3 regions of the Kitasatospora sp. NPDC114501 genome follow, and region 1 is predicted to be linked to each of the others. Evidence: riboswitches for the same ligand, from Rfam matches in the RefSeq annotation. Region 1 holds a riboswitch; each other region holds the start of a gene.
The links. Region 1 has a riboswitch for S-adenosylmethionine ahead of thrC (threonine synthase). Riboswitches for the same ligand answer to the same signal wherever they lie in the genome.

Region 1 (4,331 bases):
TCCTCGAGGGTGCGGTAGCCGTCCATCTGGATCGCGCTGTAGTGGACGAAGACGTCCGCACCACCGTCGACCGCGATGAAGCCGTAGCCCTTCTCCGCGTTGAACCACTTGACGGTGCCCTGAGCCATTCCGAACTCCCCTAGTGCTGTGCTGGCCCTTCACGCGCCCGCAGGTCGCGGGCCCGGGTTGGTTGAAGGCCGGCCCGGGGAACCCCCCCTGGGCGCAGCCGTGCACGCCGCAACCCTCCGCGCGGGACGCCAGGCGGCTTCCGGTGAGCGGGTGATTGCGTCGACCGCCGCTGAATGTATCCGGACCGACGCCCTCTGCAACAGGGTCAGCCGCTGGTAATTCCATCAAGCCGGCACAGGACAGTACGGGCCGAATCGGAATAAACTCGGCATTCCACGCCGGACATAGCGGACGAATTACTCAAAGGTCTGCGGGAATTCTGACATCCGCCTGACATGTTTCCCGGGCCGGTCCCGGCGGCCGGGCGCCCCCGGGCCGCGCACTGCGGGGGCCGAAAGGGAAACCTTGTTCCCAGCCGAGCGACACTCTACTCCGGTTCGACTCGGAAATATTCCCGCAAGAATGCAAGCGGTCGCCCGTGCATACGGAGAGCGGAATTCCGTACGCGCGGGCGACCGCGGGTTCTCGCGAACGGCTCAGCAGCCGCCGGCCACCGCCGGGATGATCGAGATTCCGGCGCCGTCCCTGATCTCGGTCGCCAGGCCCTCGGCGAAGCGCACGTCGTCGTCGTTCACGTAGACGTTCACGAAGCGGCGCAGCTTGCCGGTGTCGTCCAGGATGCGGGCCGAGATACCCGCGTGGTTCTTCTCCAGGTCGGCGATGACCTCGGCCAGGGTGGCGCCCTCGGCGGTCACCTCGGCGGCGCCGCCGGTGTAGGTGCGCAGGATGGTGGGGATGCGGACGTTGGCGCTCATGACTCTCCTTGCGGGGGACGGGTGGTTCAGGCGGACGCGAGGCCGGCGGCGCGGAACGAGTCCAGCGTCGGGCGGATGACGGCGGTCATCCCGGCGTCTGAGACGGCGTCCAGGGTCTTCAGGCCGTCGCCGGTGTTGATCGCGACGGTCTCCTTGGCCGGGTCCAGCTGTCCGGTCTCGACCAGCTTCTTCAGCACGCCGACGGTCACCCCGCCCGCGGTCTCGGCGAAGATCCCCTCGGTCCGCGCCAGCAGCCGGATCGCCGCCACGACCTCGGCGTCCGTGACGTCCTCGACCGCGCCCCCGGTGCGGCGGGCGATGTCCAGCACGTACGGGCCGTCGGCCGGGTTGCCGATCGCCAGCGACTTGGCGATGGTGTTCGGCCTGACCGGCTTGATCACGTCCCGGCCGGCCTTGAACGCGGCCGACACCGGCGAGCAGCCCTCGGCCTGGGCACCGAAGACCTTGTACGGCCGGTCCTCGACCAGGCCGAGCCTGATCAGTTCCTGGAGCCCCTTGTCGATCTTCGTCAGCTGCGAGCCCGAGGCGATCGGGATCACGATCTGCTCCGGCAGCCGCCAGCCGAGCTGCTCGCAGATCTCGTACGCCAGCGTCTTGGAGCCCTCGCCGTAGTACGGCCGCAGGTTCACGTTGACGAAGCCCCAGCCCTCGCCGGCCGCGTCGCCGATCAGCTCCGAGCAGAAGCGGTTCACGTCGTCGTAGTTGCCCTCGATGCCGACCAGCTCGCCGCCGTACACCCCGGCCATGACGACCTTGCCCTGCTCCAGGTCGTGCGGGATGAACACGCAGGACCGGAACCCGGCCCGGGCCGCCGCCGCCCCCACCGCACCGGCCAGGTTGCCGGTGGAGGAGCAGGACAGCGTGGTGTACCCGAACGCCCGGGCCGCCTCGATCGCGCAGGCGACCACCCGGTCCTTGAACGAGTGGGTCGGGTTCCCGGAGTCGTCCTTGATGTGCAGCTGGGCGGTGAAACCGAGCTCCCGGCCCAGGTTGTCCGCCTTCACCAGCGGGGTCCACCCCGGGTTCAGGTTGGGCTTGGACGCCACGTCGGCCGGAACCGGCAGCAGCGGCGCGTACCGCCAGATGGAGGCCGGACCGGCCTCGATCCGCTTGCGCAGCTCCTCGGCGCCCTCGCTGCCGAACTCGTAGGCGATCTCCAGCGGGCCGAAGCACTCCAGGCAGGCGAAGCTGGGGCCGAGCGGGAAGCGGGTGCCGCACTCGCGACAGGACAGCGCGGCGGCGGGGCCGAGGTCGACGGAGACGGGTGCGGCAGTGTCGATAGCCATGACGGCGAGGCCTCTCTCCTCATCTTCCCCGTGGCGCGGTCGCGACACGGGCCGGAATTGGCACCTGTCCCGCCGGGGCCTGTCGTCGACAGCCGCGCGAGAAGGTTGCCGGGACGTCAACGGGCCGTTCCCTCAGTCCCTCTGGATGAGCTTGTGAAATTGTGGTGGTGCTCAACGGCGACCCCGGCGTGCAAAGGTCCGACCGCTGTACGAAGACTGTATCCGAAGGCGTCAATCCTGAACGGGACCGTCCGCCAAGCGAGATGACACGTCCCACCGACCCGCCGAGGAGACCTCAGTGCCCGCCGAACCGACCCCCGAGCTCCTCCCGCAGGCGGCGTCCTGGCTGCGCCGCCGCTCCTGGAGCGCGGCCGACCGGCCGGTCCGCACCCTCCTCGACGCCAAGCAGCGCACCGGTCGCACGGTCAGCGTGGTGCTCCCCGCCCTGGACGAGGAGGCCACGGTCGGCGACATCGTCCGCACCGTCCGCCGCGAGCTGATGGAACGCCTCCCGCTCGTCGACGAACTCGTCGTCGTGGACTCCGGCTCCACCGACGCCACCGCCGCCGTCGCCGCCGAGGCCGGCGCCCGGGTGGAACACCGCGACCTGATCCTCCCCCGCCTGCCCGCCGTCCCCGGCAAGGGCGAGGTGCTCTGGCGCTCGCTGCTGGTCACCCACGGCGACATCGTCTGCTTCGTCGACGCCGACCTGCGCGAGTTCGACCCGGCCTTCGTCACCGGCATCGTCGGCCCGCTGCTGACCGACGAGTCCATCCAGCTGGTCAAGGCCATGTACGACCGCCCGCTGGAGTCGGAGGGCGCCGTGCTGCCCGCCGGCGGCGGCCGGGTCACCGAACTCGTCGCCCGCCCCCTGCTCAACCTCCACTGGCCGGAGCTCGCCGGGTTCGTCCAGCCCCTCGGCGGCGAGTACGCGGCCCGCCGCTCACTGCTCGAACGGCTGCCCTTCCCCACCGGCTACGGCGTCGAACTCGGTCTGCTGGTCGACGCCCTGGAACTGGCCGGACTGGACGCCCTGGCCCAGGTGGACGTCGGCGTCCGGCACCACCGCCACCAGGACGGCCAGGCCCTCGGCCGGATGGCCGCCACCATCTACCGGACCGCCCTGGAACGCCTCGACCGCACCCACCGCCTGAAGGCCTCCGCCGACCTCGTCCACCCCCATCTCACCCAGTTCACCCGACACCCGGAAACCCGCGCGTTCACCGCCCACACCCACCCGGTGACCGCCCTGGAACGCCCCCCGATGCACACCGTCCCCGAATACGCGACCCGCCACTGACGGGTTTGCCACGCCGAACCCCAGGCAACATCCCAACCATGGGCGATCTCACGACCAACCGTTCGAGCGACACGGGCACCGCCTCCGTCCTGGTGGCCTCCAACCGGGGACCGGTGTCCTTCAGCACCGCCGACGACGGCACGCTGACCCTGCGCCGGGGTGGCGGCGGCCTGGTCTCCGGCCTGTCCGCCATCGAGGACCCGAACGCCGTCTGGGTCTGCGCCGCCCTCAGCGACTCCGACCGCAGAGCCGCCGCGGAGGCGCCCCGCGGCCGCCTCGACCTGGCCGGCCACGAGGTCGGCGGCCAGGCCGTACGGATGCTGGACATCGACCCGCAGACCTTCGCCCGCGCCTACAACGGGGTCGCCAACTCCACCCTCTGGTTCGTCCACCACCTGCTCTACGCGACCCCCACCGCCCCCTCCTTCGACGCCGGGTTCCGCACCGAATGGGCCGCCTACCAGGCCTACAACAGCGCGTTCGCCGAGGCCCTGGCCGCCGAAGCCGCCCCGGAGGCCGCCGTCCTCATCCAGGACTACCACCTCTCACTGGCCCCGGCCCTGCTCCGCGAGGCCCGCCCCGACCTGCGGATCGGCCACTTCTCGCACACCCCCTGGGCCCCGCCCGAGTACTTCCGGCTGCTGCCCGACGACGTCGCCCGGGCCGTCCTCACCGGCATCCTGGGCGCCGACCGGGCCGGCTTCCTCACCGAACGCTGGGCCCGCGCCTTCGCCGCCTGCTGCGAGGACGTCCTCGGGGCGGCCGTCGACCACGACGCGC
Region 2 (4,331 bases), on a different contig from region 1:
CCAGCGCCTCCACCGGCACCGGGACGGCCTCGCCGACGGACAGGGCCGCGCGCTGCCGGGTCCCCGCGCTCTTCGACTCCAGGCCCTGGAGCAGCGCGACGACCCGGAGGGCCTCCTCCCAGCCGGCGGGTTCCGCGGCGTCGATCCGGCGCAGCCGGGTGAGCAGCTCCGTCTCCGCCGCGATGCGCTCGCGGGTCCGGCGGATCAGGTCGTCGACGAGCTCCGCGGGCGCGAACCCGGGATCGTCGAGCGCCCGCCCGACGTCGCGCAGCGACAGGCCAAGCGACCGCAGGCTCTCGATGTGGAAGATCCGCCGGATGTCCTCGTCCGAGTACCGGCGGTAACCGGAGTCGGTACGCCCGGTCGGCCGCACCAGTCCGAGTGATTCGTAGTGCCGGAGCATGCGGGCGCTGACCCCGGACCGCCGCGCGACCTCGCCGATCAACACTGCCTACCGTCCCTCCCGGCCGCCCCCGCCGAGGGCCACCGTGCGCTTCGCCTCCTCGACCGCGGACTCGAAGCCGGCGTCCGGGTCGCGCCACAGCCGTGCCGTGGCGAGCGCGTGCGCGCGCACCCGGGGGTCGCGGTCCGTCGCCGCGGTGGCCAGCGTCGGCAGCGCCACCTCCCCGAGCGCGACCAGCGCCCTGCTGAGGCTCAGCCGCGTCTCGCGTCCGCCGCGTCCGAGCTGAGCCGCCAAGACTACGGCCAGCTCGCGTTCGCCACCCTCGGGCACCAGCACGACGGCGGCCCGCCAGGCGCTGCGGGCCACCTCCTCGTCGGCGTCGGCCAGCAGCGCCGGGGTGATCGCCGGCCAGGCCCGCCGGTCCCCGATCTTGGACAGCGTGTGCAGGGCCTGGCTCCGGGCCTGCGCGCGCTCCGAGCGGACCTCGCCGAGCAGCAGCGGGACCGTCACCGCCGCCTCGTAGCGGGTGAGCGCCCAGGTGAGCATCTCCCGTACGAGGAACTCCGGTTCGACCGCGCACCGCTCGACCAGCCCGCCGACGAGCCCCGGGTGCGGGCTCGTGCCGACGGCCAGCGCCGCCCGCAGCCGCACCGACGGGTCGTCGTGCGCCAGCCCCCGGAGCGCCCGCACCGTGTTCGTGTCCTCTTCCGCCCTGGTCATCAGGACCACCTCCTCGGCCACAGTGAAGGGCTTGTCACCGTGACAAGGTCAAGCAGATCCGGGCACGCGGCCCACGGCGGCGGGATGGGGAGTCCGGTCTTACCGTGAATACGGGGCTCCGCCGTCGCGGGTGCACGTCCCCGCGCTCCCCGGAGCACCTCCGCCCGGCTGCTCTCCCCCCGTCTCCCCGTGTCCGCGAGGCGGCCGCCACCGAAGGAGCCCATGTCATGGCCAGTAGTGCTACCGGATCCGGCCCCGTCGCCAGGGGCCCTGAGCGGTACCCCCATGCGAGTGGGTGGACCGTCTTCGCGGGGGTCATGCTGATCACGGCCGGCATGATGGCGGTCTTCCAGGGTGCCGCCGCCGTCCGCAAGGACGGTCTGCTCATCGTCACCCGCAGCTACGTGTACTCGATGAACACCGAGGGGTGGGGATGGATCCACCTCATCCTCGGCGTCGTCGTGGTCGTGGCCGGTGTCGCGGTCTTCAGCGGTGCCGTCTGGGCCCGCATCATCGGCGTCGTCGTCGCCGGACTGGGCATGCTCGCCAACTTCCTCTGGCTGCCCTACTACCCCTTGTGGGCCGTCGTCCTGATCGCGATCGACGCCCTGGTGATCTGGGCGCTGTGCGTCGGACGGGTGGACAAGCCGGCCTGACCGGTAGCGCACCGTTCCGCCCGATCCGCCGCCTGCCGGACGACCCGTCGTCCCGGCAGGCGGCCGCGTGTGGGGACGGGGGGGGCTTGCCGAGCGCCCCGGGGAGTCTTGTATCGTTCCTCGCGAATCATCCAGAGGGGTGGAGGGACCGGCCCTACGAAGCCCCGGCAACTCCCCGTTCGACCCGGCGTCCGAAGTACGCGCCGTGCCGTCCGGGGGCAGTGCCAACTCCGGCCTGTCGCCACTGTGGCGCGGGAAAGATGAGGAGACACGGTGCTCTCTGTGCTGTCCTTCGCCCGGGCGCTTCCCGCCCCGGCCCTTTCGCGTACCCGTCTCGTGCCCGGCGCAGGCAATCGGCCGACTTCCCCGGCCCGTCCTCGCTGACCACCCTCCCCGGCTCCCCACCCGGAGCCGCCGGTGAGCAGCGCCGACCCGCTGCTCCCGGGCCCTGAGACTGGAGTACCCCACCCATGGAGAACACGAGCGGCGTCGGCGTGCTCGACAAGGTCACCTCGATCCTCGGCATCCTGGAGGCCGGCCCCGTCACCCTGGGCGGCCTCGTCGCCGCCACCGGCATGGCGCGGCCCACCGCCCACCGACTGGCCGTCGCACTCGAACACCACCGCCTGGTCAGCCGGGACATGCAGGGCCGGTTCATGCTCGGCCCCCGGCTCGGCGAGCTCTCGGCGGCCGCCGGCGAGGACCGGCTGCTGGCCGCGGCCGGCTCGGTGCTCACCCAGCTGCGGGACGTCACCGGCGAGAGCGCCCAGCTCTACCGCCGCCAGGGCGAGGTGCGGATCTGCGTGGCCGCCGCCGAGCGGCTCTCCGGCCTGCGCGACACCGTGCCGGTGGGCATCACCCTCCCCATGAAGGTCGGCTCCGCCGCCCAGATCCTGCTCGCCTGGGAGGAGCCCGAGCGCCTCCACCGCGGTCTGCAGGGCGCCCGCTTCACCGCCACCGCCCTGAGCGGCGTACGGCGGCGCGGCTGGGCCCAGTCCGTCGGCGAGCGGGAGCTCGGGGTCGCCTCGGTCTCCGCGCCCGTGCGCGGCCAGTCCAACCGGGTGGTGGCCGCAGTGTCGGTGTCCGGCCCGATCGAACGCCTCACCCGTCACCCCGGCGCCGCCCTCTCCCAGGCCGTCGTCGAGGCGGCCCACCGCCTCACCGAGGCCCTGCGCCACCCCTGAGAAGAGCTCCGGGCCCTGGGACGCACCTCCGCGCGCCCCAGGGCCCGGTCCCCGCAGTAGGACATCGAAGCCGGCCTCGGCGGTGCGGATCCGGCCCCCGGATCCGCACCGCCTCGCGCCGTCACGGGCGGACGGTGAGCACCAGCTTCCCCGTGACCCGGCCCGTGCCGCCCTCCGCGTGGGCCTTCGCGGCCTCGGCGAGCGGGTAGGCGGCGGAGACGTGCACCCGCAGCTGCCCGGACTCGGCGAGCGAGGCGATCGCGGCCATGCCCGCCTGGTCGTGCTCGACCAGCAGGGACCGCACCGACACGCCCAACTCGGCGGCGCGCTCGGCCGGTTCCTCCAGGCCCTGGGGCAGGATCGTCACCAGGACGCCGCCCGGCCGGAGCGTCTCCAGCGAGCGCAGCCGGTCGTCCCCACCCAGCGGGTCGAGGACCACGTCGATGTCGCGGGCCTCCTCCACGAAGTCGGCGGTGCGGTAGTCGATCACCTCGTCCGCGCCCAGACCCCGGACGAAGTCGTGCTTGGCGGCGGACGCCGTGCCGATGACGTACGCGCCGCGCGCCTTGGCGATCTGCACGGCGACGTGCCCCACGCCGCCGGCCGCGGCGTGCACCAGGACCCGCTGCCCCGGCTGGACCCGAGCCGTGTCGACCAGGGCCTGCCAGGCGGTGAGCGACACCAGCGGAAGCGCGGCGGCCTCGACGTGGCTCAGCGCGGCCGGCTTGGGCACGAAGGCCCGGGCGGGGCCGGCGACGTACTCGGCGTGCGAGCCGACGCCGTACGGGTACGGCAGCATGCCGAACACCTCGTCGCCCGGCGCGAACAGCGAGACGCCGAGGCCGACCGCCTCGACGGTGCCGGAGACGTCCCAGCCGAGCGTGAACGGCGGCTGCCCGAGGAAGTAGCCGTGCTCGCGGTGCTTCCAGTCGGTGGGGTTGACGCCCGCGGCGTGGACGGCGACGAGGATCTGGCCGACGCCGGGCTCGGGTCGTTCGACCTCGGTCTCGTGGAGGACGTCCGGGGCGCCGAGGGCGGTCTGGGTGATGGCTCGCATCGTGTTCGTGGTCATGGATCAAGCCTGAGGTCACGGCCCTGACCAGGGAAATGGCAAGATTGCCAAAGACCGATAGGATCGTGCCATGCCCGCGATCGAAACCCTCGCCTTCCGCGACCGGCCGCCGCACCGTGTCGTCGTCCTCGCCCTCGACGGCGTCTACCCCTTCGAGCTGGGCATCCCCAACCGGGTCTTCCCCGGAGTGCCGGGGGCGTACGAGGTGGTGACCTGCGCCGCCACGGAGGACCGGACGGTCGCCACCGTGGCCGACTTCACGATCACCGTCGGCCACGGGCCCGAGGCGCTGGAGA
Region 3 (4,331 bases), on a different contig from region 1:
CAGGTCGAAGTGCAGGAACTCGGTCACCCGCGCGGTGCGGGTCACGTCGAAGCGGGTGAGGTTGCCGCACAGGGTGCAGCGCCAGCGCGTCTCGGCGCTCAGGGCGGGGACGGTCATCGGGGGTCCTCTCGGGTGGTCCCTGCGTGGGCCAGGCGCTCCCCCCGGAGCCCCGGCATCGGCGGCGGGAGGCGGGAATGCCCGCCCCAAGCCTATTGCCTGGGGCAACCACCGCGACCACCGGTCGCCCGAACACCCGGGCTGGTCCACCTGCCGTAAACCAACGTGTCACCTGCGGCGCCCGGAGGGATGCTTGGCCGCATGGCGTTCGCGGTCCCGGACCACACCGCGGCCCGGGGCGGCCGCCCGGCGGCGACCGTCCCGGCGGTCAGCTACGCCCTGATCGCGCTCAACACCCTGGTCTTCCTGCTCGGACCGGCCGCGGGCCTCAACCCGCTGTACGGCACCGGCCAGGCCCGGGTCTGCGCCGAGCAGCGGTACGAGCAGCGCTGGGGCGCCGTTCCGGCCGAGGTGCTGGCCGGACGGCCGCTGACCGCCGAACAGCTGGCCGAGGCCCCCGACCCGGTCCCCGGCTGCCCGGCCGCCCCGACCCCGGGAAAGCACCCGGCCCTGTCCGTCCTCACCGGCCTCTTCCTGCACGCCGGCTGGCTGCACCTGCTGGGGAACCTGCTCTTCCTCCAGGTCTTCGGCCCCACCGTGGAACGGCGGCTGGGCCGGGCCCGGTACGCCGTCTTCTACCTGGCCGCCGGCAGCCTGACCACGTACGGCTTCGCGCTAGCCGAGGCGCACTCACCGAACTCCACCCGGGTGCTCATCGGCGCCTCCGGGGCGATCGCCGCCGCCCTCGGCGCCTATCTGCGCCTGCACCCCCGGGCCCGGGTGACCACCCTCGTCCCGCTGCTGTTCTTCCTGCCGCTGCGCTTCCCGGCCTGGCTGGTGCTCGGCCTCTGGTTCGCCCTCCAGTGGTGGTCGGTGCACTCGGCCGGGCCCGGGGTGGCGTACCTGGTCCACGTAATCGGCTTCTCGGCCGGGTTCCTCTACGCCTGCACCGTGGTCCGCCGCCACCCCCCGCGACGACCCGGCGGACGCCCGATACGCTGGCGGCACCTCACAAAGGAGCCCGAACTGTGATCACCGCCATCGTCCTGATCAAGACCAGTGTCGACCGCATCCCGGAGATCGCCGAGTCCATCGCCGCCATCGACGGCGTGAGCGAGGTCTACTCGGTGACCGGGGGCTACAACCTGGTGGCGATGGTGCGGGTGCGCCGGCACGACGACCTGGCCGAGGTCATCCCGGGCCGGCTGAACAAGGTCCCGGGCGTGGCCCACACCGAGACCCAGATCGCCTTCCGCACCTACTCCCAGCACGACCTGGAAGCCGCGTTCGCCCTCGGCCTGGACGAGTAGCCCTCAGCCCTCGCGCTGAGTGTCCGCGACGCAGCGGCCGCCCTCATTGCGGTAGTTCCAGGCCGCGCCGTCCGTCACCAGCTCCCGGACGGCGGTGAGGAAGCGGTCGACGTGCTCGTCCGGCGTCCCGGCGCCGAAGCTCACCCGGATCGCGTTCAGGCTGCGCTCGCCCGGCAGCGAGGGATCGGGCGCCCCGCACTCGGACACGGCCACGTCCTCGTCCCCGAGCAGCGTGCGCACCAGCGGGTGGGCGCAGAACAGGCCGTCGCGCACCCCGATGCCGTACTCGGCGGACAACGCGGCCGAGAAGTGCGAGCTGTTCCAGCCCCGGACGACGAAGGACAGCACGCCGACCCGCGCCGAGCCCTCCCCGAACAGGTTGAGCACCTTCACCTGCGGGATCCCGGCCAGACCGGCGGTCAGGCGGGCGATCAGCCGCTGCTCGCGGGCCTCCAGCGCGTCGAAGCCGGCCTCGGTCAGCGCCCGGCAGGCCGAGGCGATCGCGTAGGCGCCGATGACGTTCGGCGAGCCGGCCTCGTGCCGGGCCGGGCCGGTGTGCCACTGCACGGCCACCGAGCCGTCCGCCTCCCGGGCCACCGTCCGGGTCGCCCCGCCGCCGGCCAGGTACGGCTCGGCCGCGTCCAGCCAGTCCGCCCGGCCGGCCAGCACCCCGGCGCCGAACGGCGCGTAGATCTTGTGGCCGGAGAAGGCGACCCAGTCGACGTCCAGCTCGCGCACCGAGACCCGGTGGTGCGGCGCCAGCTGGGCGGCGTCCAGCACCACCCGGGCGCCGTGCCGGTGCGCGGTCTCCGTCAGCTCGGCGACCGGCCACAGCTCGCCGGTGACGTTGGAGGCGCCGGTGACGCAGAGCAGCTTGGGGCCCTCGGGCGCCTCGGCGAGCGCGGCGTCCAGCGCGGCCACCGCCTCGGCCCGCGAGCGCGGCGCCCGCAGGTAGCTGACGTCCAGTCCGGCGTGTGCCCAGGGCAGCAGCGAGGCGTGGTGCTCGGTCTCGAAGGCGAACACCCGGGTGCCGGCCGGAACGGCGGCGGCCAGCAGGTTGAGCGAGTCGGTGGTGGCCCGGGTGAAGACCACCTGGTCGCCCTCGCGCAGGTCGAGGAACTCGCCGACGGTGCGGCGGCTCTGCTCGAACAGGTCGGTGGACAGCTGGGAGAGGTACCCGGCCCCGCGGTGGACGCTGCCGTAGTACGGCGCGTAGGCGGCGACGTCGTCCCACACCCGCTGGAGCGCCGGCGAGCTGGCCGCGTAGTCGAGCGCCGCGTAGCCGACCTTCTCACCGCTGGCGAGCGGGACCTGGACGTCGGCGCCGAGAACCGGGAGCGGGGTGCTGATTTCGGTGGCGAGGGACATGGGGATGCACTCCTTCGGGGGTAAGGGACCCCCGGAGTGCCAGTCGCCGGGTGTCCGCGCTTGTCGCACGGACGATCTGCCGTGGCGACCCGGTCCTCACCCAGGGCACCCCGCCACGGACGGAGGGTTGCCGGACAGCGAGCTGGGGCTTGGCGCTGTCACTCATGACCTGGCGAAGACTCTAGGCCGCGTCCAGCGGGCGGTCAAACGGGCATCCAGCATCCGGACAGCACCGGAGCCCGGGCCGGCGTACCCGGCCCGGGCTCCCCAACTACCGCCTCAGATCCGGCTGGTGGCCTCCGACCAGCGCCGCAGCAGGTCCTGCGCGGCGCCCGAGTCGATCGCCTTCGCGGCCCGCTCCATGCCGGCCGCCAGCTGCTCGCCGAGCGGCGCGTCGCCGAGGTCCAGCGCGACCAGCGCGGCCGCCGTGTTCAGCAGGACCGCGTCCCGCACCGGCCCGTGCTCGCCCGCCAGCAGCCGCCGCGCGACCTCGGCGTTGTACGAGGCGTCCGCCCCGCGCAGCGCCTCGATGCCGACCAGCTCGATGCCGACGTCCCGCGGGTCGAAGGTGGTCTCGGTGACCACCCCGTCGCGCACCAGCCACACCCGCGAGGTGGTGGTGATGGTCAGTTCGTCCAGCCCGTCGTCGCCGCGGAAGACCAGCGCCGTCGCGCCCCGCCGGGCCAGCACCCCGGCGATCAGCCCGGCCAGCCGGGTGTCGAAGCAGCCGATGGCGTGCGCGGTGACCTTGGCCGGGTTGGTCAGCGGGCCGAGGATGTTGAAGGCGGTCGGCACCCCGAGGTCGCGCCGCGCGGTAGCGGCGTGCCGCATCGAGGGGTGGAACTTCGCCGCGAAGCAGAAGGTGAGCCCGACCTCCTCGGCCACCTCGGCGACCCGCTGGGAGGAGAGGTCCAGCGCCACGCCGAGCTTCTCCAGCACGTCCGAGGAGCCGCTGGTGGAGGAGGCCGACCGGTTGCCGTGCTTGACCACCTTGGCGCCGGCGGCGGCCGCGACGATCGCCGACATGGTGGAGATGTTGACGGTCTTCGCCCGGTCCCCGCCGGTGCCCACGATGTCCACCGCCGGGCCGGGGATCTCCAGCGGCTCGGCGTGCTCGTACATCGCGTCGACCAGGCCGGCGATCTCCTCGACCGACTCGCCCTTGGCCCGCAGCGCGACCATGAACCCGGCCACCTGGACGGGGGACGCCTCGCCGCTCATGATCCGGTCCATCGCCCACGCGGTGGACGAGCGGTCGAGGTCCTCCCCCTGCAACAGCGCCGACAGGACGTCCGGCCAGGTGCGGACCACCTGCGCGGGGTCGCTACCGCCGTTCGCAGGGTTCACGTTCACCATGGCTGACTCCAGCTGTTGTCGGTTCCCCGCTCCGGGGGGACGTCCGTACGGATGGAGTCAGCCTATCGAGCGAAGCGGTCGCTTCTACCCCCGTCTTTTCCAGTTGCCGGGCGGATTTCAGCGGACGGCCGGAGTCCGCTTCGCCACCCTGGCCCGCAGCAGGACGGCGGCCGCCTCGGC

Region 2: another riboswitch for S-adenosylmethionine. It lies ahead of ACZ7RU_RS13665 (IclR family transcriptional regulator); the one in region 1 lies ahead of thrC (threonine synthase).
Region 3: another riboswitch for S-adenosylmethionine. It lies ahead of ACZ7RU_RS02680 (aminotransferase class V-fold PLP-dependent enzyme); the one in region 1 lies ahead of thrC (threonine synthase).

What each region holds. Positions count from the first base shown of each region.
Region 1 is NZ_JBVKDS010000018.1:154,854-159,184, forward strand. Features, by position in the region: gene ACZ7RU_RS30420 (cold-shock protein) at 1-128, opposite strand, end outside; gene ACZ7RU_RS30425 (MoaD/ThiS family protein) at 666-944, opposite strand; gene thrC (threonine synthase) at 971-2,251, opposite strand; SAM riboswitch class I at 2,268-2,403, opposite strand; gene ACZ7RU_RS30435 (glucosyl-3-phosphoglycerate synthase) at 2,550-3,551, shown strand; gene ACZ7RU_RS30440 (alpha,alpha-trehalose-phosphate synthase (UDP-forming)) at 3,590-4,331, shown strand, end outside.
Region 2 is NZ_JBVKDS010000006.1:201,203-205,533, reverse strand. Features, by position in the region: gene ACZ7RU_RS13680 (HEAT repeat domain-containing protein) at 1-448, opposite strand, end outside; gene ACZ7RU_RS13675 (HEAT repeat domain-containing protein) at 452-1,123, opposite strand; gene ACZ7RU_RS13670 (DUF7144 family membrane protein) at 1,351-1,779, shown strand; SAM riboswitch class I at 1,904-2,046, shown strand; gene ACZ7RU_RS13665 (IclR family transcriptional regulator) at 2,250-2,963, shown strand; gene ACZ7RU_RS13660 (NADP-dependent oxidoreductase) at 3,085-4,035, opposite strand; gene ACZ7RU_RS13655 (GlxA family transcriptional regulator) at 4,106-4,331, shown strand, end outside.
Region 3 is NZ_JBVKDS010000001.1:570,563-574,893, reverse strand. Features, by position in the region: gene ACZ7RU_RS02695 (hypothetical protein) at 1-117, opposite strand, end outside; gene ACZ7RU_RS02690 (rhomboid family intramembrane serine protease) at 319-1,149, shown strand; gene ACZ7RU_RS02685 (Lrp/AsnC family transcriptional regulator) at 1,146-1,427, shown strand; gene ACZ7RU_RS02680 (aminotransferase class V-fold PLP-dependent enzyme) at 1,431-2,795, opposite strand; SAM riboswitch class IV at 2,847-2,965, opposite strand; gene trpD (anthranilate phosphoribosyltransferase) at 3,075-4,151, opposite strand; gene ACZ7RU_RS02670 (response regulator) at 4,269-4,331, opposite strand, start outside.